DNA from 3 places in the Paraprevotella xylaniphila YIT 11841 genome. Region 1 is predicted to be linked to each of the others. Evidence: riboswitches for the same ligand, from Rfam matches in the RefSeq annotation. Region 1 holds a riboswitch; each other region holds the start of a gene.
The links. A riboswitch is a leader RNA that binds a small molecule or an ion and turns the genes downstream of it on or off. The one in region 1 is predicted to bind cobalamin.
Positions count from the first base shown of each region.

Region 2: linked by a shared signal. The riboswitch ahead of E0E47_RS15685 (TonB-dependent receptor domain-containing protein) and the one ahead of E0E47_RS10760 (anaerobic ribonucleoside triphosphate reductase) in region 1 are both predicted to bind cobalamin.
Region 3: linked by a shared signal. The riboswitch ahead of accC (acetyl-CoA carboxylase biotin carboxylase subunit) and the one ahead of E0E47_RS10760 (anaerobic ribonucleoside triphosphate reductase) in region 1 are both predicted to bind cobalamin.

Region 1 covers NZ_LR215980.1:2,527,417-2,537,370, reverse strand. Annotated here, with positions in the region: gene E0E47_RS10780 (protein-disulfide reductase DsbD family protein) at 1-674, shown strand, start outside; gene E0E47_RS10775 (NigD1/NigD2 family lipoprotein) at 833-1,582, shown strand; gene E0E47_RS10770 (RNA polymerase sigma factor) at 1,613-2,179, shown strand; gene E0E47_RS10765 (porin family protein) at 2,169-3,410, shown strand; cobalamin riboswitch at 3,615-3,817, shown strand; gene E0E47_RS10760 (anaerobic ribonucleoside triphosphate reductase) at 3,947-6,160, shown strand; gene nrdG (anaerobic ribonucleoside-triphosphate reductase activating protein) at 6,167-6,655, shown strand; gene E0E47_RS10750 (endonuclease) at 6,754-8,478, opposite strand; gene typA (translational GTPase TypA) at 8,693-9,954, opposite strand, start outside.
Region 2 covers NZ_LR215980.1:3,712,747-3,722,700, forward strand. Annotated here, with positions in the region: gene E0E47_RS15660 (TonB-dependent receptor) at 1-524, opposite strand, end outside; gene E0E47_RS15670 (hypothetical protein) at 1,535-2,266, shown strand; gene E0E47_RS15675 (O-antigen ligase family protein) at 2,303-3,646, shown strand; gene E0E47_RS15680 (response regulator transcription factor) at 3,681-4,298, opposite strand; gene E0E47_RS17390 (hypothetical protein) at 4,429-4,572, opposite strand; cobalamin riboswitch at 4,791-5,010, shown strand; gene E0E47_RS15685 (TonB-dependent receptor domain-containing protein) at 5,062-7,071, shown strand; gene E0E47_RS15690 (DUF5074 domain-containing protein) at 7,097-8,263, shown strand; gene E0E47_RS15695 (ABC transporter substrate-binding protein) at 8,268-9,404, shown strand; gene E0E47_RS15700 (iron ABC transporter permease) at 9,410-9,954, shown strand, end outside.
Region 3 covers NZ_LR215980.1:1,152,436-1,162,389, forward strand. Annotated here, with positions in the region: gene carB (carbamoyl-phosphate synthase (glutamine-hydrolyzing) large subunit) at 1-1,881, opposite strand, end outside; gene carA (glutamine-hydrolyzing carbamoyl-phosphate synthase small subunit) at 1,896-2,978, opposite strand; gene E0E47_RS04750 (amidophosphoribosyltransferase) at 3,003-4,892, opposite strand; gene E0E47_RS04755 (glycosyl hydrolase family 28 protein) at 5,047-6,507, opposite strand; cobalamin riboswitch at 7,260-7,466, shown strand; gene accC (acetyl-CoA carboxylase biotin carboxylase subunit) at 7,512-9,023, shown strand; gene E0E47_RS04770 (acyl-CoA carboxylase biotin carboxyl carrier protein subunit) at 9,042-9,557, shown strand; gene E0E47_RS04775 (acyl-CoA carboxylase subunit beta) at 9,554-9,954, shown strand, end outside.

The sequences.
Region 1 (9,954 bases):
TTGCTTTGTTGGGTGCTTATCTTATAGGTTGGTTGCGTTTCCCGCATGATGAAGACGAATATGACGAGTCCGGTAATGTAGTGGTCAATCACCGTACTTCGGTCACCCGTTTCTTCATGGCTTTGGTTTCCTTCGCTTTTGCCATCTACATGGTGCCCGGTTTGTGGGGAGCACCGCTGAAGGCTATCAGTGCCTTTTCGCCTCCGATGAACACGCAAGACTTCAACCTTTATGAGAACGAGGTGAAAGCCCAGTTCATGGATTATGATGCCGGGATGGAATATGCGCGCCAGCAAGGTAAGCCCGTGATGATAGACTTTACCGGATATGGTTGCGTGAATTGCCGCAAGATGGAGTTGGCTGTGTGGGCCGACCAGAAGGTGGCGGATATCATGCAGAATGATTACGTGCTGATCACGCTGTATGTGGATGAAAAGACTAAGTTGCCGGAACCTATCAAGGTGACTGAGAACGGGCAGGAACGTACTTTGCGTACGGTAGGTGACAAATGGAGCTACCTGCAGCGCAGTAAGTTCGGGGCCAATGCCCAACCGTTCTATGTGTTGCTCGACAATGAAGGCAAACCGTTGAACAAGTCATATTCGTACGACGAGGATGTCAACAAATATATAGATTTCTTGCAGACTGGTTTGAGGAATTATAAGAACAAGTAATTCTTGTATTGGGAATATCAGGGGATGTATCAGATGAAAATGGTACATCCCTATTTTTTATGGTTGGTTTTTAACGTTATTTTTCATCGGAATGAGCAAGGATTTGGTCGGTTCGCAGTTTGATAAATAGAATGTCGGATTTTTAAATTGGATGAAAAATGAAGAAAGTACATGTCTTATGGTTGTTGGCCTTCCTGTTATTGGCTCCGGTTTTGTTTCAGTCTTGTTCGGATGACGATGGTGAGGTTTATGTATGGTATCCTTATCTCAGTCCGAATGCTTTGGTGACGGTCAAGGGCGGTACGGATTCCTGTTTCTTGCAGTTGGATGATGAGACAACGCTTTGGCCGGTCAACCTGTCTTCTTCCCCTTTCGGAGAAAAGGAGGTGCGAGCTTTGGTGCATTTTACGGACGTAGACGAAGACAGGCATTCCCGTGCGCGTGCAGTCTATGTAAACTGGATGGACAGCATCCTGACGAAAAAAACGGTTCCGGATTCTGCTTTGGTGAACGATTCGCTATACGGGAATGACCCTGTGGAGATAGTAGACGATTGGGTGACTGTGGCGGAAGACGGTTATCTGACTCTGCGTTTCTCTACTTTGTGGGGCAGCAGGGGGATTCCCCATAAGGTGAATTTATTGACCGGGGGCAATCCGGAGAATCCCTATGAGGTGGAGTTTCGTCACGATGCTTGCGGGGATGCGGGGAGTTGGCGGAGCGATGCGCTTGTGGCCTTTGATTTAGGGAAGCTTCCCGATACGGGAGGGCGCACGGTCAAGCTGACGTTGGTTTGGCGGTCGTTCCGGGGAAGGAGGACGGCAGAGTTTGATTATTGTACCCGTAAAAAGACAGGAAACGTGGCAAAACAAATAGAACAAATGCAAAGAGGAGGTGCGTTACGATAGTATTAGGGGACAGATAACCGTTCGTTCAGCATGACGCGTATCGGAGACGAAGGCGAACAGGATTTGGTTCGAGGTATACAGCGGGGCGACCGTGTAGCGATGAAATTATTATATTGTCGCTATGCAGGTTGCCTCACAGCCGTGTGTTCCCGTTATGTGGCTTGTATGGACGATGTGAGAGATGTCCTTCAGGATTGTTTCGTGAAGATATTCACTTCCATTCACGGTTTCGAGTGGAGGGGTGAAGGCTCTCTCCGGGGATGGATGGTACGTATTGTGGTGAACGAGTCATTGAAATTCTTGAAGCGCGGCCGGCAGTTGGAATCCCTTGGCGACGGATGGGACGTACCGGACACGGTCGAGGATGAGCCGGATGCGGGGGACATTCCGTCTGAAGTTCTTCAGGAAATGATTTGCCGTTTACCGGCAGGGTATAGGGCTGTTTTCAATTTGTATGTGTTCGAAAGGAAGAGCCATAAGGAGATTGCGGCGATGCTGAATATAAAAGAGAGTACATCGGCTTCGCAACTGCATCGGGCAAAGGCGGTGTTGGCAAAGGAAGTTCAAAGATATAAAGCTCAGGTCAATGGAAGATAAATGGTTGAATGAATGGCAAAAGAAACTGGACGGTTACGAGGTCACCCCTCCCGACGGGCTGTGGGACGGGATAAACAAGGCTTTGGAAGAGCAACGCCTGTCCGTCTCCTCTTCTCGTGGGAGGAGTACCGTATGGCTGCGCTTGGCCGGGATTGCGGCAGCGTTGGCGATAGTTGTGCCTTTGGGAAGGAATGTGTGTCAGCCGGTTTTTATGTCTTTTGCAGACAATCGCATTCCAACCGAAGGCGTTCTTCTTGGGCCGACGGATGCCTTTTGGGCAAAAGTGCAGCGCGTGGAAAAGGAGCCATGCCGTCGTAAACCGTCCGGGAAAGATATAGTGGCTTGCGACCGGCCTGCCGTATCGGAAGAAGGTGGGAAGGCTTTAGCTGAAGAGAGAAAAGAACTTTTGGCTGAAAGAGAAAAAACGATTCCTGAAGATAGCCATGGAAATTCGGGAAAGCCTTATCCTGATGGAATAGGCCGTTATCCTGGGTCGGTTCCAAACGTCGGAAAGGTCAAGAAAGAAAGGTCGCATTGGTTGGCTGTGAGTCTTTTTGCATCCAATACTCCAGGAAAATCGATAATGAATTATGGGAACGGAGGAGTTGTCCTGATGGGAACTATCCCCTCTTGGGGACACCCCGAGGCGATGGAATGTGGAAAATTTCCGGTGACGGCCATAAGGTCTGCCCATCGGTATGTGGATGGCGTTGTCCCGATGAAACACAAGCAGCCCGTCAGGTTCGGCGTGTCTGCCTGTTATGCCGTAAACGAAAGGTTCGGTATAGAAAGCGGTCTTTCTTATACTTATCTTTCGTCAAGTCTTTCTTCTTCTGGAGAAGATTATAGTTATGAGGTCCGGCAATCCCTGCAATACGTAGGGATTCCCTTGAACTTTAAGGCCAGTTTGTGGAAGAAACGGTGGATGGATTTGTATCTGTCGGCCGGAGGAATGGCCGAGAAGTGCGTGGATGGAGATACGGAAACGGATTATACGTGGAAAGGTCGGATAAAGTCATCTACACATAAGGATGTACGGGAAAAACCTTGGCAATATTCTGTAAATGCAGCCGCCGGGATGCAGCTTAACTTGTCGTCAGTGGTAGGTTTGTATGTGGAGCCGGGAGTGAGCTACTATTTTGATAATGGAAGTTCTGTTTCCAATATCTATAAGGAGAAACCATTGAATTTTAATTTGGAATTCGGGCTTAGGTTTTCTTTCGGTTTGTGACATAAGGCTTGTCCTTTCCGAAGACCTGATTTGATCCTGTTGCATACATGTTTTTTATTTTGGGAAACTTTTGGCCTTTTCGTTTTGGTAAATTGTATTAATAATCTAATGATTATAAGTTTTTTAATTGTTTTTCGGATTGTAAAATCTGGAAACTTTAAAATAAAAACAGCGAGAACACTTGCACGAAAAAAGGAAAAGGTGTACCTTTGCCGTTGTTCAGGTGCCCTGTTTGCCAGTCGGCCGACAGGGTGAAAAGGGAACGGGGTGAGAGTCCCCGACAGACCCGCTGCTGTGAACTCTTTTATACGTTTCATGACATGCTGCATCCACTGTTTCGTCGGGCGAAACGGGAAGGACATGAAACGCGAGTAAGTCAGAAGACCTGCCTGTGACATAGCCGTACGGACTCCGGGGACAAGGGGATGACGGTGGGAACGTAATAAGAAAGATACAAAATTTTAGATGCCGGAGAAACAGGGCTTCTTTTAGAAAAAGGAGGCCGGGACTTTTTCGGCCCGGAAAATAAATGCAATATGATACAGACAGTTGTTAAAAGGGACGGGCGCATCGTGGGTTTCAATGCTCGGAAAATCGGGGATGCCATACGCAAGGCCATGGTACACACCGAGGCCGGTGAGAATGAAGAGCTGATTCATTTGATATGCGAACACGTGACGAACCGTGGCAAGGCACAAATGACGGTGGAGGAGATTCAGGATGCCGTGGAAATGGAATTGATGAAAAGCCGCCGTAAGGATGTGGCGCAGAAATATATCGCTTACCGTAACCAACGCAGCATTGCCCGCAAGGCCAAGACACGTGACATATTTCTGGAAATCATCAATATCAAGTCTAACGACGTGACTCGCGAGAATGCCAACATGAATGCCGATACGCCGGCCGGCATGATGATGAAGTTTGCCAGCGAGACCACCAAGCCTTTCGTAGACGACTACCTGCTGAGTGAAGAGGTGAAAGAGGCGGTCAAGCACAACTATCTGCATATCCATGACAAGGATTATTATCCCACCAAAAGCTTGACGTGCGTGCAGCATCCGCTCGACTACATCTTGAAGCATGGTTTCTCTGCCGGACACGGGGAGTCCCGTCCGGCCAAACGTATCGAGACGGCCAGTATTTTGGCCTGTATTTCCATGGAAACGGCACAGAATGAGATGCACGGCGGCCAGGCTATTCCTGCGCTTGATTTTTATCTGGCTCCTTTCGTGCGTGCCAGTTTCATCGAAGAAGTGAAGGTCTTGGAGGAGTTGAACGCCGAAGACTACTCTCTTTTATATCATAAGGAAGTGGACGACTTTGTCACTCGTCCTCTGGATGGCCTGACCGGCGACGCACGTATCCTCCAGCATGCGATGAACAAGACTGTGGCCCGGGTGCATCAGGCTATGGAAGCCTTTATCCACAATATGAATACCATCCATTCCCGTGGGGGGAATCAGGTGGTGTTCAGTTCCGTGAACTACGGTACGGATACCTCGGCCGAGGGGCGTTGCATCATCCGCGAAATCCTGCGTAGTACTTACGAAGGGGTGGGCAACGGCGAAACTGCCATCTTTCCGATTCAAATCTGGAAAAAGAAGCGGGGCGTGAGTTATTTGCCTACCGACCGCAATTACGACCTTTATCAATATGCCTGCAAGGTGACAGCCCGTCGTTTTTTCCCGAACTTTATTAATTTGGATGCCACGTTCAACCGGCATGAACTGTGGCGTGCCGACGACCCGAAACGTTACCTGTATGAAACGGCTACGATGGGTTGCCGTACCCGCGTCTTTGAAAACCGTTTCGGGCCGAAGACTTCTATCGGACGGGGAAATATTTCTTTTTCAACCATCAACATCGTGCGTCTGGCCATCGAGTGCATGGAGATTGTAGATGAAGAAGAACGTATCGCTCGTTTCTTTGCCAAGCTCGACCACATGTTGGAAATCACGGCCCGTCAGTTGCATGAGCGTATGGAGTTCCAGAAGACAGCCTTTGCCAAGCAATTCCCGTTGGTGATGAGTGCGCTTTGGTTGGGATGCGAGAAGCTGAAGCCCAACGATACGATAGCTCCGGTGATTAACCAGGGGACGTTAGGCATCGGTTTCATCGGTTTGGCCGAATGCTTGGTCGCTTTGACCGGCAAGCATCATGGAGAGTCGGAAGAGGCACAGCAGCTCGGCCTGAAGATCGTGACCTATATGCGCGACCGTGCTAACGAGTTCTCGGAACTCTACCAACATAATTACAGCGTGTTGGCCACTCCGGCTGAAGGATTGGCCGGAAGGTTCACCCGGGGCGACCGCAAGCAGTTCGGCGTTTTACCGGGTATTACCGACCGTGAGTATTATACCAATTCCAACCATGTGCCGGTGTATTACAAATGCAGTGCCCGTCATAAGGCCGAAATTGAGGCACCCTATCACGACCTGACACGGGGCGGCCACATCTTCTACGTGGAAATCGACGGGGATGCCACCCATAATCCGGAAGCCATCATGCGCGTGGTGGACATGATGGACAAGTATAATATCGGCTACGGGTCGGTAAACCACAACCGTAACCGTTGCATGGCTTGCGGGTATGAGAATGCCGAACCGGAGATGAAAGTGTGTCCCAAATGCGGCAGTGGGCATATAGACCGCCTGCAACGCATTACCGGTTATTTGGTCGGGACGACCGACCGTTGGAACAAGGCCAAGTTGGCCGAACTGAATGACCGTGTGGTGCATGAAAACCGATAAACGACGATGATTTCAGTCATAAAGATTGTTGAGGACACAACGGTGGACGGACCGGGATTCCGTACGACGGTGTATGCCGCCGGGTGTCCCAATGCCTGTCCCGGCTGCCATAATCCGCAGTCGTGGGACATCGGGGCCGGAATCCTGATGACGACGGAGGAAATCATGCAGGTCATCCGGCCCGATGAGTTTGCGGACGTGACGTTCAGCGGTGGCGACCCGATGTTCCAACCGGAAGGATTTGCCGAACTGGCAGAAGCCGTGAAACGGGAGACCGGAAAAAACATCTGGTGTTATACCGGTTATAAGTTCGAACGGTTGCTGCACGACCGGTGGCAGGCTGAATTGCTGCAATACATTGATGTGTTGGTGGACGGGCCATACGTGGAATCCTTACGCGACCGTGACGCGTTGTTTCGCGGTAGCCGCAACCAACGGCTGATTGACGTGCAAGCTTCTTTGCGCGAGGGCGAAGTCGTTTTGTACGCGCAATGAGATAATAGGGCTGCATTCTAATACGCATCCCGCCACGTTCTTATCGGGGGCGTGGCGGGATGTGGTCGTTTATAGATGGGTATGGGAACAGAGTTGTTTTACTTTACCAATACTTTGTTTCCTTTGATGACGTACATGCCTTTTTTCAACCCGTTCAGGGCTTGTGATGCTTGTACGTTTTGTCGCACGAGCTGCCCGTTGATGGTGTACACGTCCACAAGGGAATCTTCCGTTGCTACTACTTCCTTGATGCCGCTGCCCGAGGTCGTGTTCACGTAGAGTGCTACGGGCTGTTGCCCGTTGGTGTAGCAGGCGAAACGGGGCGATGAAGCGTTGTATTGGATGGTGCGGCTCTTGTAGGCGTTGTTCTGTATGAAAGCCTGTCCGCCGCTTACGGTGATGGTCCACTGTGCGTTTTTGCTGCCGGCCTCGCCTGAGTTGTGCAGCTTGTTTTTGTCTGAAGTCAGCGACAGGTAAGCTTTTGCGGTGGCATCATACAGGGTGTAGGCACCTTCCTGGCCGCCGAGGATGACTTGGAACGGCTGTCCGTTGCCGTTTACTTCCGTGCGGATTTGGCCTGTTTCGATGGTAACGTCCTCGCAACTCCTGAAATCATTTTGAATGGCTCCCATGGCCTTGTTCTTGTCTTCGCACACTATCAGGTAACGTTTGCCTATTTCAAGTGCGTCTGTCGAATTTACTTTTTTGAACGTCTGTACGCCTTCGTCCGGAAGGGTGCTGACAATCGTGTAGGTCGCGCTTACCGTTTCGCTAATCTTGTCCTCTTTCATGGCATAAGCCTCGATGGTGGTCGGTTCCGTGATTTCCACATAGACGGGCGATTCTTCCGTGCGCAGGCTTCCGCCATTGAGGGAATAGACTATGTAAGCAGCCGGGGTGGTGGTGCTTATCGTGACCGTAGTGCCTTTGTCCACGCTGCCTGCAGACGGCGTGAAGGTGGGATTGGCCACGTCATCGGGGTTCGGAGGGGTCACTTCACCTCCACCGTCGTAATTGTCGGGGTCGAAAGGAATGCCGGTTTTGCTGCCCCATACATATTGTTCCAGTCCGGGGAAGTCGATATAGGGGTTGCGGTTCTTCTGTATTTTATACACCGCATTGTTGCGGGCAATCTCTTTAGGGCTTACGGGGTCTTCGGCTGCCCAACGCAGCAGCATGTCGAGTGCCCATTTGGCATAGGCCGGATAGCTGTTGTGAGCCAACATGTCGCTGTTCCATGTGGCGATGCGGTCTTCATAACAGGTGGCCATATAGAAGTAGGAACGTGCGAAGTCGCCCTTATATTCATCGTCGGGTTCAAACACGGTGCCGCTGTAACCCGGAGACGTGCATTTGCCAAGCTTGCTGTATCCGCCATTGGATTTATATTGTTCTCCATTGGTCTCGCCGAAAGGGTAGTTGCCACGTCGGTTGTTCACATAGCCGTCTGTAGGATACAGGTGGAACAAGTCGGTGTACATCGGACTGGCGTCGTTAAACCAACTTTTGGGGAATGAGTGTTCTCTGTTGTAACAATCTCCTTCATTCTTGTAAGTGCCGCATTGGTCACTGGTAAAAGTGAAATCTGTGGTAGAAGAGTACATGTCCCATACTTTTCCGTCTTCTCGCCGGTCGGTACTTTGCATGTCGGTCCACAGTTGCTTGTAGCTTCGCGCCGTATGGTCGGTGATAATCCGGTACAATGCCGTTTTCAAGGATTGGCCCTTGTAGCCTGTGGCATCCGTGTAATAGCCGGACGGAGCTTGTGCCCATAATTGGATGAGGACGCATAGGAGCGTCCAGGAAGTAAATAGTCTTTTCATGACTTATGGTTTTTATGATTTAAATGTAAAAGTATGGAATAAAGTCATAGAAGAGTACGGCGTACAGCGTAATTTATGTTAAACTGCGTGCGGAAAGTTCCGAAATAACCTTTAGCTCGGACATTTTGTAAACCAATCGTATTTTCTGCAGGATGGAATAAGAAAGGCCGCCTTTTCGGGGCGGCCTTGGGTATGCGGATATTGCCGGATGATGTCAGTCGCGGTTGGCGCGTTTGCGTTCCGTGTGGTCAAGAATGATTTTACGCATGCGCATGCTCTTGGGCGTTACTTCCACGTATTCGTCTTCACGGATATATTCCAAGGCTTCTTCCAAAGAGAGGATGGTGGCCGGCACGATGCGGGCTTTTTCATCGGAACCCGAAGCGCGCATGTTGGTCAGCTGCTTGCTCTTGGTCACATTCACCACCAAGTCGTTTTCGTGGATGTGCTCCCCTACGATTTGCCCTGCATAGACTGCGTCCTGCGGTTCGATGAAGAACTTGCCTCGGTCTTGCAGGTTGTTGATGGCGTAGGCGAAAGCCGTTCCGCTTTCGAGGGCAATCATAACCCCGTTGCTGCGACGGCTGATGTCGCCTTTATATGGTTGGTATTCTTTAAAACGGTGGGCCATGATAGCTTCGCCCTGGCTGGCCGTGAGCACGTTGGTGCGCAGCCCGATGATGCCGCGCGAGGGAATGTCGAATTCGATGTCCACGCGGTCGCCCCGTGTTTCCATTGAGGTCATTTCACCTTTGCGGCGGGTCACCATGTCAATCATCTTGCTGGAGAACTCTTCGGGCACGTTGATGGTCAGTTCCTCGATAGGTTCGCAACGCTGTCCGTCGATTTCCTTGTAGATGACTTGGGGTTGCCCTACTTGCAATTCGTATCCTTCGCGTCGCATCGTTTCGATGAGCACAGAGAGATGGAGCACGCCGCGTCCGGCTACAATCCAACGGTCGGTGTACCCGTCCGGCATGGAAACGCGCAGGGCGAGGTTCTTCTCCAGTTCTTTTTCCAACCGTTCGTTGATGTGGCGGCTGGTGCAGAACTTGCCTTCTTTGCCGAAGAACGGCGAGTCGTTGATGGTGAAGAGCATGCTCATCGTCGGTTCGTCGATGGTGATGGTGGGTAGCGGTTCCGGGTTTTCGTAGTCACAGATGGTGTCACCGATTTCAAAATTCTCCAAACCTACGATGGCACAGATGTCGCCCGATGACACTTCGGTGGCTTTTTGCCGTCCCATGCCGGTAAACGTATGCAGTTCTTTGATTTTGGTCTTTTCACAGCTTCCGTCACGGTGGCAGATGGTGATGTTCATGCCCTCTTTCAGGGTGCCCCGGTGTACGCGTCCCACAGCGATGCGCCCGGTATAGTTGGAATAGTCCAATGAAGTGATGAGCATCTGGGGCGTGCCTTCTAACTGTACGGGTGCCGGAATGTGTTCTACGATTTGGTCGAGCAGGTAGAAGATGT
Region 2 (9,954 bases), 1.2 Mb from region 1:
GTCCCCATGCGGATGTCCGTACCTTGATAATGGAACGGGTTGCGGGTAAACACGCGGAGCAGGCCGCCCATGGCATTCCGTCCGTACAGTGTGGCCTGCGGGCCGCGCAACACGTCCACGCGTTCCACGTCTAGCAATTCAATGTCGTAGGCACTTTTGTCTGCATATCCTACGTTGTCCACGTACAATCCCACGGCCGGGGTGTTGATGCGCGAACCGATGCCGCGTATGTAAGCCGCCGAGGTCAGGCTGCTGCCGTAGTCCGGCATGTAGAAGTTGGGTACGAAAGCCGAAAGTTCTTTCAGCGAAGCAGTATGTTGGTCGTCTAATGCCGTCCGGTCGAAAAGGGAAACGGCGATTGGAGCTTGCCGTAATTTGCCGGTTTCTTTGGGAGAATATACGATGACCACCTCTTCGATGTCTTTTACCCGTGCGCTGTCTTCTGCCGTTTCCTCGATGGGGAGCGCGTATGAAGTTGCGCCCGAGAGGAATAATATTGCTGATATGATGCTCAATCTGTCCATCCGTGGTTTTTGTTTCGGGATGCAAAGTTACGATGAATCGTCGGGTGGGGCAATCCTTATTTATTAGGATTTTCCGCCGGAAGCAAAGGCATACGGAAGTGGTCATGGAATAGATTTTGTATATTGTTTTCTTTATCCTTGGCCTGCGGTTTCCTCTATTTTATTCTGTTTTTCCTTGTTTTTTCACGCCAAAACAGGAGTTAATGGAACTGTAAAACCGTTGCCGAATGTGAAAAATGACGGATTCAGTGCGCGTTTACCTTCAATTTCCCGTTTTTTATGAAGAAGAAAATTTTTCATTCGGCTGAGAAAACATTTTTTTTCTCCGCAGATTTTCCGGTTTTTCTCCGCAGGAAGTGGAGGAGTTTGAAGCCGGACGAGATGAAAATGTGCTGAAAATGCCGTTTTTTCGTCTAACTGATGGTTTTCGGATGACAAAAACGAAGTGTCGTTTTGTAGGCAGAACGTGCCGTAGGCTGACACATGGCAGCACGCCCTGCGGACGAAATCTGCCCAGGTCGTACAGATTGCAGGTGTGCGGAAGCGAAAGGGATACGATGTGTTTTGCGTCCGGTGCGTGAGAATCGCTCCGAAACCGTCACGTCGGGTTTGGGGTGGAAATACGCGAATCTTGGGTAAGGTTGTGTGGGGGTAAAGAGATGGTAACACGAAGGTTTGTTTAATGTTTTGCCTAAGTATAGTACCTGTTTATAAAAAGTGGTCTTAAAGCTAAAATAAATACCAAAAATTTAGCTTTCAAAATACGATGCAAATTCTTTTTTTGATAGGATTTTTGTAACTTGTACATATTCAATTAGATAGAAAAAATCTCGATATCTGAAAATGCAAACTCAAATATTTGGTTTCTACTCAAAAGTATGCTTAACTTTGCGATGTGAGATTTAAATATATGTGGAACATGAATAAGAATATTGCCTATGGAATGAAACATTAATGCAATGGTAGTGTGTAGAGTGAACAGATATTTAAAAACTAAAAAAAAGAGAACGATGAAAAAAGCAAAATATATTGTAGCAGTCATGAGAAAAGTTGTATTTTTATTGTTGGTACTTTTGGGGCAAGTGTGTTTGGCTCAGGGCGAGGTTGCTCCAAAGTCCGGGGAATCATTGGACAAGGAGACCGGTTCTTCTTTCTGCCCCCTTGATTCTATGCCGGATTGGGTAAAAGAGAAAACAACCCAAAAAGAATACGAATTGTGGAAAAAGGCATCCCGATATTACCAGGTGGATTATTCCGTTCTACAAAAGGACTTGTCCAAAGAACAGAAACGTAGGCTTTACGAAAGTTTGGCGGAGGCTTGTGAAAAGATGGAGGTTCGTGGGAAGCAAGACGGGGCGGGTGAAATGCTCACTTTTGCGTTACCTGCGCCAATAGATTCCACTATCGTGTGGAATACGTGCAGTTACGTGAAAATAGATGAAAATCTGTCTTTCAGGAAAATTGAAGGAATCGTGTTCCATTCAAAGGACTATCCCGAAGCCCAAGTGAAAGTGACAGTGTGGTGCGTGTACGACAAAGCCCAAAACAGCGTGCAGGTCATAAAAGAAGATATGCAGAAAGCAGGGCAGGCCATCGAAGTGAATGGTTCCCATACTGTCGGTTATGACCAGGTGAACGGGCGGCTGTATGGTTCTTGCGGAGGCTCTTTGGTCTATTGGGATGAGCATAAGGCTTATCAGAGCGAGGATTTCCACAAGGGATATAACATCCCATTGGAATAGGGATATTGGATGAGGGCAAAGCATGGCACTATATAGATGGGTTTGATTGTCCTTATTTTGCCCTTGGCCTTGGACTATGCGTTGTTTGTGAGGTTTAGACATGGGCAAAAGGTTACAAATATGCTTTTTTATCTTTCTGCTTTTTATCTTTTGTTTTCCGTAGTCATACTCGTCATGTGTGTAAGTCGGGCAGCTTGGGTGGCGTCTGTAATCAGTTTGATGTCAATGTTTTGGTTACGGATGAAGTGTGCGTGGATAAAAAAGTGTTTTGTATTGTTGGCTGTATTCGTTCTTTGTGTTCCTTTTTTGTATGGCATGTATGTGCTGAAAAAAGATTCGGCAGACGGTCGTTTGTTCATCTGGAAAATCTCTTATCCGGTGGCTAAACAACAGATATTCTCCGGGGGGGGGATAGGCGGTTTCCCGTATGTTTATGGGGAAGCACAAGAAGCGTATTTTCGGGATAAGAAAGGGACACAGGATGAGGAAATGTTGGCTGGTGCCCCGGATTATGCTTATAATGAATATTTGCAGATATGGATAGAACTTGGACTGCCGGGAGTTTTGTCTTGTTTGTGCCTTATGGCTTATATCTATATACGCCTTCTTAGGTGTCGGAATGTTGAGGTTGTCGGGTTATGTGGTGCAATGGTGAGTTTTATGGTGGTTTCTTTTTTTTCTTATCCTCTTCGATATTTTGCCACATGCTTATTATCTTTGTTTATTTTATTATGGGCTGCGTGGATGCCAATGGTGCTTGATGAAAAGAAAAGGTATGGAAAGGTTGGATTGGTGTGTGACTTGTTGGTTTTGATTGGAATGGGTACGATGGTATGTATCCGATTTAATAAATCTTACCGAACGTGGGTGGCCGTGAGGCATTGGGATATGGTGCGGCCATATTTTGATAGGGAAAAATATGAGGGCATAGAGAATTGTTACAGGGTTTTGTATCCCGATTTGAAGAAAGATGTTGGTTTCCTTTTTGAGTATGGAATGTGTTTGTCGTATAATGGTCATTACGAAGAAAGCAACATAATATTAAATGAAGGGTCAAAACGAAGTTCTGACCCCATGTTTTTTAATCTCATGGGAAAAAACTTTCAAGCTCTTGGCAGGTTTGAGGAGGCTGAAGAAATGTTTTATAAGGCTTATTATAGAGTTCCCCACCGTATTTACCCTTTATATCTGTTGATGGGGTTGTATGAAAAAGAGGGACGGGATTTGGAAATGTTGGAGAAGGCTCATCAAATAGTAGGGAAGAAAGAAAAAGTACCTTCTTCTTTGACGGGATATCTTAAAAAAGAAGCAGGGCTTAAATTGCAAGAATATGAAAGAAGCAATGGAAAGGGAAAAAATATGGAAATAGATTGGTTTTGATTGGAGAGAACTAAAAGTTTATAAGGAATACTCTTCAGATGCGGTCGGCCTCTATGTACCCGTTCATGACGGCATAGATAGTCAGTCCCGATACGGAGCGGACATTGAGTTTTTCCATGATGTTCTTGCGGTGGGAGATAACGGTGGTAGTGCCGATACACAAGTGGTCGGCAATTTCCTTGTTCGTCAGTCCGCGTACAATGAGTATGAGCACTTCGATTTCGCGATGACTGAGTCCGTTGGGGTCGGTATAGGCTGTGGTTCCCGATATGGGCTTCCTCATACCTTGGGGCAGATGTCGTCCGTGAGCATGCGCATACTGTTGCAGTTGCAGCAATGCACGCACCATATTGTCTTCGTTTTGGTAGATATTCAACGTATGGAAGTGGGAGGTTTGAGGGGTGCCGGTTGTCCCATTGGTAAGCACAATGGTTTTTTCTTTCCGTTCCACAAAGAAGGCGCTGTGCTCCACAAGGGTCTGGGCTGAAATAAAGTAGTGGAAATACATGTCCGGTGTGTCGCGCATCAGTTGTTCAAAACTGTTGAACGTGCGGACGACAGCTTGTGGCATCATCCGTTCAATGAGGCCGCGTAGTCCCATACAGGTCAATGTGTTGGCTTCTATAATGGCAATCTCGGGGGATAGTTTCATGTTCACGCTCATATTTCCATGCAAAGTTACTCAAATCTCGTCGTATCTTAAAAAGAAATAAGGATGCCTTATTCCAGACATCCTTACCTTATCAAAAATTTAATTGGTTTCAAACTAAGGTGCATTGCACTTAACAAGCTGCACCTGCATTCAGGTTTTTATTACCGAACAACATTGAAGTACTTGAACCCAAGAACTTACCGTTGCTCTTCTTTGAACCTGTTGCAACTGCCATAGCTACTACGACCGCTGCGATAATCATTAATCCTGTCATAATCTTCTTACCTTTCTTTTTTAATCTAACAATCTTTTACCTAAACATTGCTCCTTCACGGAGCTAAATACCTAAAAACTAAATATCTTTTGTTCCTTATGACATTACAAAGGTACGGCGATTCTTCCTGCAAAACAAGTAAAAGGGCATTTGTTATCATTTAAATGCCCTTTTCTTGATATAAATCAATGAAAAGGTCTTGGGATACTGATTTTTTTAATAACTTTGCAACGTTTTGTTCTGCCCGGCCTATGGGAAAGCCCTTTCAGGTCGGCAGATGAAAAGGGAATCGGGTGGAAATCCCGGACAGTCCCGCTGCTGTGAACTCATTGTGCGGTTTGTTTCAAACCTCAAGCCACTTCCTTATTTATAATAATAAGGTGGGAAGGCCAACAAGCCGGAGTAAGTCAGAAGACCTGCAAAACGTAGTCATGCCGGAATCTCCGTGGGATGGGAGGAAGGTGTCTTGAGTGAAGAATGAAGATATAAATGGGCGTATACAAGGAATCTCATAAAATGAGAGGATGGTTGCTTGTGTCATTTTGTATGGAGACTGTGTTCGTGCTCGCACAAAATGGTGCAGATAGCGTGGATGTGGGGCTGAAACAGATGAAAGGTCTGACGGTGACCGAGAAGGCTTTGCCTGCCACCGTACGTTCGGGTGCTCCTGTGCAGACGCTTGATAAGGCGGAGTTGGAACGTATGGGCGTGTTGGACGTGTCGGATGCCGTACGGCATTTTTCGGGGGTGACCCTGAAGGATTATGGCGGTGTGGGAGGGTTGAAAACTGTTTCCGTACGCAGTCTGGGCGCACAGCATACAGCCGTGCTCTACGATGGTGTGGCCATAGGGGATTGCCAGTCGGGACAGGTGGACATCTCCCGTTTCTCGTTGGATAATGTTTCTTCATTGACGTTGACTATCGGGCAAAGCGACAATATTTATCAGACGGCACGCATGTTGGCTGCTGCAAGTGCGTTGAGCATCGAAACGAGCCGGCCTGATTTTGAAGGCCGGGATTTCACTCTTTCGGTAAAGGTGAAGGCGGGGTCTTACGGTTTGGCCAACCCCTCATTCTTCTATGCCCATCGGTTCACGCCGCGTTTGTCTTGTTCTCTTTACGGTGAATATTTACGTGCCGACGGGAATTATCATTTTACGATGATGAACTTGGATAAACAGATAAAAGGACGGCGTAACAATAGCGACATAGGGGCATACCGTGCGGAGGTGAATCTTTTTGCCCATTTGACAGAACGTCAGGATTTGGATGTGAAGGGGTATCTGTTCGATTCCCGTCGAGGATTGCCCGGTAGTGTCGTATATGACAATCCCTATGCGGCGGAACGGCTTTATGACCGTAATTATTTCGGCCAGTTGAGGTATGAGAACCGTTTTTCGGAGAAGTGGAAACTGAAGGCTTCCGGGAAGTTCAATTATAGTTGGAACAAAGATACGGACAAGAAGGCTGCCGGGCCGACGGAAGGCCGTTTTCGCCAGACGGAGACCTACCTGACCGCGACGTTATGGGCGATGCCCGTGAAAAACCTTTCTTTTTCGTTGGCGCAGGATTTTGTGTATAACGATTTGGCCACGACGTTGGACCAATGCCAATACCCGGAACGTTATACCAGTCTGACGGCCTTTTCAGCACAATACCGTCAACCGCAGTTTCAGGTGACGGCTTCCTTACTGAATACTTTCATTACCGAACGAGTTTCTTTAGGGATGGCTGCCGACGACCGTAAGCGGCTTTCTCCGGCGGTAAGCCTGGCGTGGCGCCCTGTGAAAAAGGCGAGTTGGCGTTTGCGCGTGTCTTATAAAGACATATTCCGTGTCCCGACTTTCAATGACCTCTATTATCTGCTCATTGGGAACAGCCGCTTGCGTCCGGAAACAACGTGCCAATGGAATATAGGGACCACCTGGGCCGGACGTATGGGAAAAGTGGCGGATTACGTGAGCTTTTCGTTGGATGCTTATTATAATAAGGTGAAAGACAAGATTGTGGCAGTTCCGACGATGTTCGTATGGAAAATGTCCAACGTAGGCAAAGTGGAGACTTACGGCGTGGATGCCAATCTGGCTGCCGAATGGGCTTTGGCAAAAGCTTGGAATTTGAGTTTGACAGGAGCGTACAGTTTCATGCAGGCGGAAGACGTGACGAAACGCGGTAGCAAGTTGTGGCGTCATCAGATTGCCTATACGCCGAAACATTCCGGAGGTGGAAGTGTGGTACTTGAAATGCCGTGGATGAACCTGGCATATAATGTGGCATGGAGCGGTGAACGCTATCGTCTGCCGCAAAACAAAAAGAGCAATCTCGTGAATGCCTATTCCGATCATAGCCTTTCCTTGTACCGTGTTTTCCGGTTCAGGGATCATAAGTTGCGCCTGCAGGTGGACGCGGCCAATCTGGGTGGAAGAAATTATGAGGTGGTGCGTTACTATCCGATGCCCGGGAGGAATTTTAAAGTGGCAATAACATATTCTTTATAAACTTTTAATAACGAAAAAAATGAAAATGAAATGGTGTAAATGGGCCATAATGGCTCTGGCTTTAGGGTGTTTTACCGCTTGTAGCGAGGATGATGACACGGTTGGAGATGGTGGAAAGCCGGGAGAAGAGACTGGTGGAAATGGAGGCGGTGCCAATGGAAGTGACAGCACTGCGGTTCCTTCCCCCGTGGTCGCTTTGGGAGCTTATGTGTTGAATACCGGAAATTGGGGTGGAAATGATGCCAGTATCCAATATTTGGATTTTCAGACCGGAAAGTTGAGCGAAGACCTTTATGCGGCTGCCAATGGCGAAGGGCTTGGCGACTTGGGGCAAGACCTTTGTGTGTATGGTTCGAAAATATACGTGACGGTGAGCGGTTCTTCCAAAGTTGTCATCATGGACCGTAAGTGCAAGGTTCTGAAATCCATTCCGGTGGCTACCGAAGACGGTACTCCGGTTGAGCCTCGCTACATGGCAGCGTGTGAGGGGAAGGTTTATTTTACAGCATACGATGGGACGGTTTCCCGTATCGATACGACTTCCATGGCCATCGATGGCAAACTGAATCTTATAGATGCCGGGGCACAAACAGGTTATGACCATCCCGAGGCCATTACCTCCGCCAACGGCAAACTGTATGTCAATATTTCGGGGTATTCAAAAGGAAAGTGGTTGGCTGTGGTTGATGCAGCTTCTTTCACCAAGCTGAAGGATATTGAAGTGATGCTCAATCCTTATACCCAGTGCATCACGGCAGAAGACGGGTATGTATACTTCGTGTCCAATGGCAACTATGCAGGAAGCCCGTCCTTGACTCCGGACCAGTATATTTACGGTACGATGCAACGTCTCGATCCGGAAACAGACCAAGTGGAACAGGTGTGCCGTGCAACTTATATCGCGAATGCCGGGGAGAAAATGTACATCCTTTATTCAGAGTATTATATGCCGGAAGTGGCTCGTGCTTACGTCCGTGACTTAAAGACAGGAGATGAGCAAGAGTTTATGGACATGGCTGATTTGCAGAGTGCCAACGGTTTGGCTGTTGATCCAGCATCTGGCGATGTGTATGTGTTTGACGTACCTTACGGTGCTGCATCCGACGTACATGTATACGGGGCGGATGGAACTTATAAACGTACGTTTGAAGCCGGAATGTCCACCTCGAAGATGGTGTTTGTCACAAAATAAGGAGATGAAGGTAAGTAGCCTTTTTTATGGTTTGTTTGCCGTTTTGCTTCTGTCCTCTTGTAAGGACGGGGGCAAGACGGCTTCCTTTTTGGACGAGGGCGGTGACACGTTGGATTTAAAGTATGCAGAGAACCTGAAGGTTGTGTCTTACGACGGTTACCGGGTGGCTACGCTGAGAAATCCGTGGGATACGTTGGAAATACTGCACACGTATGTGTTGGTCGGACGAGACGAGCCATTGCCCGACAGTCTGCCGCAGGGGACGGTCGTACGCGTGCCGTTGCAGAAAGCCGTCATTTATTCGTCTGTGCATTGCGGGTTGATGGAAGAGTTGGGGGCACTGGCTGCCGTGGGCGGAGTGTGCGACCTCCGGTATATCGACCTGCCCTACATCAAGGAGGGATGCCGCACGGGACGTATCGCGGATTTGGGCAGCGGGATGAATCCGGACATCGAGAAGCTTATGGCGTTGCATCCCGATGCTGTGATGCTTTCTCCGTTTGAAAACAGCGGGGGATATGGCCGGTTGGGCAAGTTGGACATTCCCATCATCGAATGTGCCGACTATATGGAAACCTCTTCGTTGGGGCGTGCCGAATGGATGCGTTTCTACGGCCTGTTGTTCGGAAAAGCAGCCGAGGCCGATTCTTTGTTTGCCCGGGTAGAAGCCGATTATCTCAAGTGGGCCGGAAAAGTGGCCGGAATGAAAGACAAGCCTACCGTGTTTGCCGATTTGAAGTCCGGAGCCACGTGGTATGTGCCGGGCGGACGCAGTACGGTCGGACGGACGTTTGCCGATGCCGGTGCCGACTATGTGTTCCGTGACTTGAAGAACAGCGGCTCGTCTCCCCTGAGCTTTGAGACGGTGTATGAGAAAGCGAAGGATGCCGACATTTGGCTGATTAAGTACAACATGCCGGAGGATAAGACCTATCGGAATCTGAAAAACGATTATGCGCCATACGCCGGATTCCGGGCCTTCCGTGAACGGCGGGTGTACGGCTGCAATACCGGGAGGGTGCCATACTATGAAGAAACGCCTTTCCATCCCGAATGGTTGCTGGAAGATTTGATAAAAATATTCCATCCGGACGTGGCAAAGGCGGAAGGTGGCAGATATTTTCGTAAATTAGCGGACTGAAAAAGATGATTCCGGTGGAGCGTAAAGGATATGTGTGCGGAGGGATATTGGTCGTCGTCATTTTTATGTTGGCGGCGGCTAACCTGCTGCTCGGTTCGGTGGACATTCCGGCCGGAGCGGTCTGGGGCGCGTTGACGGGTGGGACGGTGGAAAACGAAGCTTGGTCGTTCATCGTGTGGGAATCCCGCGTGCCTTTGTGCGTGACGGCCTGGTGCTGTGGGGCCGCCTTGGCCGCCTCGGGCCTGATGTTGCAGACGGTGTTCAACAACCCGTTGGCGGACCCGTCGATTTTGGGTATCAGTTCGGGGGCAAGTCTCGGGGTGGCCTTGGTCATGTTGGCCGGAGGTGGAATGGTGTCGGCCGGCACTTTCTCTTTTTCCGGTTTTCTGGCCGTGGTGGCCGGTGCTTTCGTCGGTGCCGTGTTGGTCATGGGGGTGATTCTTTTTCTTTCCACGCTGATACGTAGCAGCGTCATGCTGTTGATTGCCGGCATCATGATGGGCTACGTGGCCTCGTCGGCCATTTCCTTGCTGAATTTCTTCGCCACGGC
Region 3 (9,954 bases), 1.4 Mb from region 1:
CACGCGCTCGAAAGTAAGTTCGTCGAAATAAAGGCGGTCGCACATGTCGTAGTCGGTAGATACCGTTTCGGGATTGTAGTTAATCATCACCGAACGGAAACCCTCTTTACGGATGGTGTTCAACGCCTGCACACCGCACCAATCGAACTCGACGGACGACCCGATACGATAGGCACCCGAACCCAAAACCACAATACTGCGCTTGTCGTGTTCGTAATGAATGTCATGGGCTATGCCGCTATAAGTCATGTACAAATAGTTCGTCTGCGCCGGATACTCGGCAGCCAACGTGTCTATTTGTTTCACAACCGGTACGATACCTGCGGACAAGCGACGACGGCGCACTATCAGCGAAGCCTCTTCGATGTCCATTTCCTCTTCCATACCCAAGGCACGGGCTATCTGGAAATCCGTAAAGCCTTGCACCTTCGCCCGGCGCAACAAGTCATTGTCTAGCACATTGATGCTTTTGCAGGCATGCAAAGCCTTGGACGTATCCTTGATGTTCTGTAGTTTTTGCAGGAACCACTTGTCTATCTTCGTCAGTTCATGAATCCGGTCTATCGTATAACCTTTCTGCATGGCCTTGGAGATGATAAAGATACGCTTGTCGGTCGGTTCGTGCAGGGCGGCATCGATGTCGTCGATTTGCAGTTCCTTGTTCTCCACAAAACCATGCATCCCCTGGCCTATCATGCGCAAGCCTTTCTGGATAGCTTCCTCGAAAGTACGGCCTATGGCCATCACCTCGCCTACAGACTTCATGGAGGAACCCAACTCGCGGTCCACACCTCGGAACTTACCCAAATCCCAGCGCGGTATCTTGCACACCACATAATCCAACGCCGGCTCGAAGAAGGCCGATGTCGTTTTCGTCACGGAGTTTTTCAGTTCAAAAAGCCCGTAGCCCAACCCCAATTTGGCAGCCACGAAAGCCAACGGATAACCCGTGGCCTTGGAAGCCAAAGCGGAAGAACGGCTCAGACGTGCATTCACCTCGATGACACGGTAATCCTCCGATTCAGGGTCGAAAGCATATTGCACATTACATTCTCCCACGATTCCGATGTGACGGATGATGCGGATGCTCAACGCCCGCAATTTGTGGTATTCCGAATTGGTCAACGTCTGCGAGGGAGCAATCACGATACTTTCACCGGTATGAATGCCGAGCGGGTCAAAGTTTTCCATGTTGCACACCGTGATACAGTTGTCATAACGGTCGCGCACCACTTCGTATTCAATCTCTTTCCATCCCTTCAAACTCTTCTCCACCAACACTTGAGGTGAAAACGAGAAAGCCTTCTCTGCCAACTTGTTAAGTTCGTCCTCATTGTCGCAGAATCCTGAACCCAGGCCACCCAACGCATAGGCCGCACGGATAATCACGGGATAGCCCAGATGGGCAGCCGCCTTGCGGGCTTCTTCGATATTCCCGCAAGCATGGCTCTTGATGGTCTTCACGTCGATTTCATCGAGCTTCTTCACGAACAATTCACGGTCTTCCGTGTCGATGATAGCCTGTACCGGAGTTCCGAGCACCTGCACGCCGTATTTCTCCAAGATTCCTTCCTTATATAAGGCCACACCGCAATTCAAAGCCGTCTGTCCTCCAAACGCCAACAAGATACCTTGCGGCCGTTCCTTCCGGATGACTTTCTCCACAAAAAACGGAGTCACCGGCAAAAAATAAATCTGGTCGGCCACCCCTTCGCTCGTCTGCACCGTGGCGATGTTCGGATTGATGAGTACCGTCTCTATCCCTTCCTCTTTCAACGCCTTCAACGCCTGCGAACCGGAGTAATCAAACTCACCGGCCTCGCCGATTTTCAGCGCACCGGAACCTAACAACAATACTTTCTTTATTCCTTTATCTTCCATAGACCACCTGTTTCTTATTTGAGCAAATTTACAAAATCATCGAACATGAACTCCGTATCCACCGGACCGCTGCAAGCTTCCGGATGGAACTGCGCACTGAACCAAGGATTTACTTTATGGCGTATGCCTTCATTGGAACCGTCGTTCATGTTGACGAACAAGGGTTCCCAGTCTGCCCCGAGCGTTTCCGCATCCACAGCATAACCGTGGTTCTGGCTCGTGATGAAACAACGGGTCGTGCCCACCATCCTCACCGGCTGATTGTGGCTGCGGTGCCCGTACTTCAATTTATAAATCCGGGCACCGGCCGCTTTACTCAAAAGCTGGTTGCCCATACAGATGCCCATGCAGGGGCGCACCGAAGGAGAAGCAAGGAACTTGCGGATGTTCGCTACCGCAGCCTCGCACGTGTCCGGGTCGCCGGGACCGTTGGCCAAGAAGAGGCCGTCAAACTCCAACGTATTGAAATCATAGTTCCAAGGCACGCGTATCACTTCCACGCTGCGACGAAGCAGGCAACGTATAATATTGTGTTTCACACCACAATCCACCAACACGACTTTCTTCCGTCCGCCTCCTTCATTGTAACGGATGACATCCTTACACGACACTTTATCCACGAAGTTCACACCGTTATAATCGGCCTCGGGTATGTTATCCGGTTCGTCGTCAAACACAATCTTGCCCATCATCACCCCGTGTTCGCGCAACACCTTCGTCAACTCGCGCGTATCCACTCCCGTGATGCCCGGCACCTGTTCCCGTTTCAGCCAGTCTGCCAGACTTTCTTTTGCATTCCAATGGTTGTAGGCCAGACTATAATCGCTTACGATAATGGCCGAGGCATAAATCCGGTCGCTCTCCATGAAAGTGGCCAGGCCATTCTCTTCCATAGTAAAAGCCGGCACGCCGTAGTTCCCGACCAAAGGATAGGTCAGCGTCATCAACTGCCCGGCATAAGACGGGTCGGTCAAACTCTCCGGATACCCCATCATGGCCGTATTGAAAACCACTTCGCCGGCCACCGGTTTTTCATAACCGAACGACTTACCGTGAAAACGGCTCCCGTCGTCGAGGATAAGTGTCACGTTTCTCATTGCAGAAATACAATCTTTATTATCTTATTTATTTGCCTTAAACACATTCTCATAATAACTGATGAACGCCCGGTTCACCAACTTCACGCCACCCGGTGTCGGATAGTCGCCGCTGAAATACCAGTCGCCCGAATGCCCCGGACAGGCCTCGTGAAGGCCCTCCAGCGTCTGGTATACGATTTCAATGGGCGTGGTGACTCCTGCCGGGCGCAACATCTCCACCATCTTGCATGAAATGTCCTCGTCCGCAAAAGGAGCGTAGATGGCTTTCACGCTGTTCACCATTTCTTCTTTAGGCAACCCCATCTGCATTTTACATTGTTCATAAACCTCACCCACCACGTGCGCCATGCCCCGTTCTTTCAACAGCTCCACGGCTGCGCGGAAAGCGATGAACTCATCCATATTGGACATGTCGATACCGTAATAATCGGGATAGCGCACCTGCGGCGAAGAAGACACCAGCACGATTTTCTTCGGGTGCAGGCGGTCAAGGATGCGGATGATGCTCTCTTTCAGCGTAGTCCCGCGCACGATACTGTCGTCGATGACCACCAGATTGTCCTCGTAGGCATTCACGCTCCCGTAAGTGATGTCATACACATGCGCTGCCAAATCGTTCCGGCTGTTGCCTTCCGTAATGAACGTACGCAGTTTGATGTCCTTGATAGCCACTTTCTCGCTACGGATATACTGGCTCAGGATGCGTTCGAGCTCCTCATGCGTGGGCTTATGTCCCAACGCTTCTATCTGGGCAATCTTGGTTTGGTTCAGATACGCCTTGAAAGCATCCAACATGCCATAAAAGGCGACTTCCGCCGTGTTCGGAATAAAAGAGAACACCGTATGTTCCAAATCCCCGCCAATGGCTTTCAGGATGGCATCGCGCAACTGCATGCCCAAAGCCTTACGCTCCAGGTAAATATCGCGGTCGCTTCCACGACTGAAATAGATTCGTTCGAACGAGCAGGCTTTCACCTCCTTGGGTTGCAAGATTTGTTCCAAACGCATCTCCCCGTCCTTATGCACGCTGACCGCCTGCCCCGGCATGAGTTCGTGTATCTGCTCCGTCTCCAACGCGAAAACCGTCTGGATGACAGGACGCTCGGAAGCCACGACCAAAACCTCATCGTCTTTATACCAAAAGGCCGGCCGGATACCCCACGGGTCACGCAGGACAAACATCTCGCCGCTGCCCGTCGCCCCGCACACCACATAACCGCCATCCCACAAGGGAGCTGCCGTGCGCAACACGTTGTTCACGTCGATGCGTTCCTCGATATAATGCGTGATATCCATGCCGGACAATCCATGCCCTATGGCTTCGGCATAAAGGCGTTCGCTTTCGCGGTCGAGCCTGTGCCCCACTTGCTCCAACATGATATAAGTGTCGGAATAAATCCGGGGATGCTGTCCTTTGGCCGTAATGCCGGCAAATACCTCATCCACATTCGTCAGGTTGAAATTGCCACACAGCGCAAGGTTTTTCGCCCGCCAGTTGTTGCGCCTCAGAAACGGGTGGACAAAAGAAAGGCCACTCTTTCCGGTCGTTGAATACCGAAGGTGGCCCATATAAATTTCACCGGCAAAGGGAAGCTGCCGTTTGGCATACGTGGCGTCTGCAAGCTGTTCCGCGCCCAAATCCCTGAACCGGGACTGCACGGAGGAAAAAATCTCGGTAATGGCACCCGTACCCAGCGCCCGTTCACGGAACATATACTCTTCTCCGGGATTCGCCTCCATCTTCACGCAAGCCAACCCGGCTCCTTCTTGTCCGCGGTTATGCTGTTTCTCCATTAAAAGGTAAAGCTTGTTCAAGCCATACATCCAAGTACCATACTTTTCCTGGTAATACTCCAAGGGCTTCAGCAAGCGTATCATAGCGATCCCGCATTCGTGTTTCAACTGCTCCATGACAATCGTTTTCTTCAAACCTTATTAGTGGGCAAAGGTACAAATAAATGCGAATACTTGCAATTTATTTCGCTATTTACGTAGAAAAAGACACTTCTTGTGACAAAAAAGAAACCTATCCACGCTTTCATGAACAAAACGAAAGACAAGCTCCCTACCTTACTTCCACATCGGAAACAAACCCGTTCATCTCTATCCCTTCCGTGCCCGTCAGTTTCTTTCCGTCTACCGTGACATTCTCCAACAGCACGCCGCACACGTCGTTGCCTGCGTCATATCCTTTTATCCGCATAGGATACATTTTTCCCCTTTCACCTTGGTAGCGGATATTACGGAAGACAAGGTTGCGAATCGGACCGCCAGGCTCACGGTTATATTTCTCATTGAAAAGAACCCGGATATCTATCAGCCGCGCCTCTTCGCAGTCTTCCACCCGGATGTCCTCGAACGACACGTCCTCCACCCGGTTCTTGTCGCCCACGCATACGGCCATCACTCCACGATAGTTGTCGTCATCCTCATCCACGTTCAGCACGTCTATGTTGCGGAACCTTACGCTGCGAAGCGTCTCCCCCTTCGGGGAACGGTCGTCACCATGGCCTCCCACGTTAATGGCATGCGCCACATCGGCCCACAAAATGGAATTCTGCACCGTCAGGTTGCTTGTCCCTCCCCAAAACCACCACCGGTGATTATAAAATGCCAGGCAGTCGTCGCTCGTACGAAGAAACACATCGTCCACCAACCAGTCATGGCAACACATCAAGTCAATCCCGTCGCTCCACCCCCGGGATGAAAAGCTCTTCACATTCCTGACCGTCACCTTCCGGCTTTCTCCGCCCATTATGGTGTAATGCCGGGGGTTGACCACCGTAATGCCTTCTACGTGCACGTTGCGCGAACGGGTGATTTCCACGCCGCGCAAAGGCTGGAACAGCATCCCTCGTCCCACAATCCGCACATTCTTTGCCCTGTCCACCCTGAGCTTGGCTTTCACCAAGGCCCCCGGCGCCAGGTAAACCGTGCAGTTGCTCGGTACGTCTATCTCATCGTTGGGCAGGTCCTTGGGCTTATGCACGCCGGGACCGAAATAAATCAGACGGCAATCTTTCCGGAAAATGTCTTTCGAACCTCCATCCCAGACCACGACGCCTTCGCCCCCTGTTCCGTCATACGTCTCCGTCTCCACAGCATTGGCAAACAAATGGAGATTACCCATACGGTCGCCCCCGAACTCCACACTCAACTTGGCCGGACGCTCCAGGCGGAACGTCAAGGCGTGCCCGTCCACCTTATTATATGATATACCTCGCGAAAGAGGACGTATCTTCACGTCATCCACCGGTAAACCATGCGCCACGACCTTCACCTCCACCGGCTCGTCTGCGTCGAACTGCGCCATGGCAGCCCGGCTCTGCGTGTCCATGTCCACCTCCACTGAAAAAACCTGTAACTCCCGCCAGGCATTTTCCGTCCCGGCCTCCCTGACGTACACCTTGTAACGGTTGTCGTCCACAACGGCCTGGTCTTCTATCTTCGGATACACGAGTATTTTCGCTTGCATGGGAAAAGAAACGAAGAAGGCTCCCAACGCGCCACATAATATCTTATTCATACTACCAACTTTACGTGAATATAATATATATACGAACGAACCTCATAAAATACCAATCGGAATACATTATATTATACTTAAAAAATATTAAATCCAAAACCCGGCATGCCATTGACATTCTGACACCATGTCATTTCCACACCCCCAAGAATTGCGTATTCGCACACAGGCAAAGGCTGCGACAAGAATAACGCAACCATACAGCCCTTCAGGAATAACAAAATGACAACCCTTACGCAAGAATATTTATCCTCTGTCACCCGTCCATGCCTTTCCTTCCGCATGAAGCGGCTCGGTGCGTAAGCCTAAAGACACATCCGGCTTGCATGATGCCACCGGATTTTGGAACGGAAAAAGCAACCCAATAAAGCCGGCACACGGTTTGCAAGCCGGAAATTTGCCGGAAAAAAGACATTTTTACGGCGTTTGAAAGAGAAACACGAGCCGACATGCGGAGAATGATTTTCCGCTTTCAGCCGAATGGTTTTCCATTCTCTTGAGATTGAATTGCATATATGCGGGAGATATGCAAAACAACAACGCATATACCGTATAAATATGCAAGAAGAGGCTCTATATGCTACGGTTCAGCCGTTTTTGGCCTGTCAGATAAAACGAAAACGCTGTCTTTTGGGACTGAAATCCTCCCATACAGTAACAAAAAGACATTCCCTACAAGCCCACCCGACATCTTCCGCCCTACGGAAAATTAATTTCTTTTGAAACCATTAGGCTGTAACGGAAAAAAGACGTACCTTTGCACAAGAATCGGTTCTGTGTGCAAGTCCTTGCGCACGGATTAAAAGGGAATCGGGTGCAAATCCCGGACAGTCCCGCTGCTGTGATGCTCCGTGAACTTTCTGAAAAAGCACCATCACCACTGGCCGTTTGTTTCTCAAGGCCGGGAAGGTTTCAGGAAGGGGGCGAGTCAGAAGACCTGCCGTTCGTTAAAAAACTGTTCTTGCTCGTGGGTTAGGAGAACATGTAGGATAAATGAAACAAAGATGATTAAAAAAGTTTTGATCGCCAATCGTGGCGAAATCGCTGTGCGGGTCATGCGCTCGTGCCGCGAAATGGGTCTGCGTACCGTGGCCGTATTTTCTGAGGCCGACCGTACGTCAAGGCACGTGATGTATGCCGACGAAGCTTACTGCATCGGCGCGGCCGAGTCGCACGAAAGTTACCTGAACATCGACCGTATCATCGAAGTGGCCGCAAAATGCAAAGCCGACGCCGTCCATCCCGGTTACGGCTTTCTGTCCGAAAATGCGGAATTTGTACGCCGTTGCGAGGCCGCAGGCATCATCTTCATCGGCCCGACAGCCGACACGATGGAAGCCATGGGAGACAAGATTGCAGCCCGCCAACGCATGATGGCGGCAGGGGTACCGGTGGTGCCAGGCACTGCCGAACCGCTGAAAGACGCCGATGAAGCCGTACGCATCTGCAAGGAAATCGGTTTTCCCGTCATGCTGAAAGCCTCCATGGGTGGCGGCGGAAAAGGCATGCGCCTCATCCATAGCGAAGACGAAGTGAAAGAGGCTTACGACTCGGCCCGTTCGGAATCCATGTCTTCCTTCGGGGATGACACGGTATATCTGGAGAAATTCGTGGAAGAGCCGCACCATATCGAGTTCCAAATACTTGGGGATGCCCATGGCAACGTGGTGCATCTCTTCGACCGGGAGTGCTCCGTGCAACGCCGCAACCAGAAAATCGTGGAAGAAAGCCCTTCGCCTTTCCTCACGCCGGAACTCCGCCGGGAGATGGGCGAGAAAGCCGTTGCCGCCGCCCGGGCGGTGAACTACCGTGGTGCCGGTACCATAGAATTTCTGGTGGACAAATACCGCCACTTCTATTTCTTGGAAATGAACACCCGCCTGCAAGTGGAACACCCCATCACGGAAGAAGTGGTGGGCGTAGACCTTGTCAAAGAACAGCTCCGCGTGGCCGACGGTGAGCCTCTGCGCTTCAAACAAGAGGACCTCTCCCAACGCGGACACGCCATCGAGTGCCGCATCTGTGCCGAAGACACGGAAAACGGGTTTATCCCCTGCCCCGGCATCATCCGCCAACTCACGGAGCCGAACGGCATCGGCGTGCGTATCGACAGCTACGTGTACGAAGGTTACGAAATCCCCCTCTACTACGACCCGATGATCGGCAAGCTCATCGTATGGGCCACGAGCCGCCAGTTTGCCATCGAACGTATGCGGCGTGTGTTGTATGAATTCAAAATCACGGGACTGAAAACCAACATCAGCTACCTGCGCCGCATCATGTACGCCCCGGCTTTTGTGAAAGGTGAATACGACACTTCATTCCTGTCAAAATATTCCCGTTCGCTGCAACGCAGCAACGGAGAGAACGAAGAGATAGAAAACATGGCCATGATTGCTGCCTACGTGGACTACCTCTTCAACCTGGAAGAGAACAGCCCCGTGCGCACGACAGACTCCCGCCCCATCAGCCGTTGGCGCGAGTTCGGCCTGCAAAAGGGAGTATTACGTATATAATAAGGAAAGGGATATTTTATGGAAATGCACATAGGAGACCGTGTCGCGGACGTGACATTGGTAAACAAAGAGGGAAACCGCGTGGAACTCACCATCGACGGCAAACCGTGTGTAGTGGACATCGTCATGGCCGAGAACGGTAGTTGCTCCATCCTGCACGACGGCAATTCCTACAATGCGGAACTTATTCGCGGAGAAGGCGGAAAGAGCTACGACGTGAACATGTTCTACCGCTCCTACCACGTGGACGTGGTGGACACGCAGGCCAAGTACCTCCGCATGAAAAAGCATGCGGACGAACGCCAGTCGGATAAAATCGTGGCACCCATGCCGGGCAAGGTGGTCAGCATCCCCGTACAGCCGGGAGACGAGTTGAAGGCAGGTGACATCGCCATCGTACTCGAAGCCATGAAGATGCAAAGCAATTATAAGGTCAGTTCGGACTGCAGGGTGAAAAACATTCTCGTGACAGAGGGAGAGGCCGTACAAGACAATCAAACGTTGATAGAATTAGAACTCATACAAGAAGCATGAAAAGAGAAGAACTATATGCCCGGTTTGAGGAATTGGACAAACGGGCTTCGCAGGGTGGCGGACCGGACAAGATAGAAAAGCAACACGCCTCGGGCCGCATGACGGCACGCGAACGCATCGGCATGTTGCTCGACAAGGATACGTTCTGCGAAATAGACAAATTCGTGAACCACCGTTGCACCCGCTTCGGAATGGAGAAGAAACAGATTCCGGGAGACGGCGTGGTGTGCGGTCACGGCAAGATAGACGGACGGCAAGTGTTCGTCTATGCTTACGACTTCACCGTACACGGCGGTTCGTTGAGCGAGACCAACGCGGCCAAAATCGTAAAAGTACAGACTTTGGCCTTGAAGAGCGGCGCACCCATCATCGGGCTGAACGATTCGGGAGGCGCCCG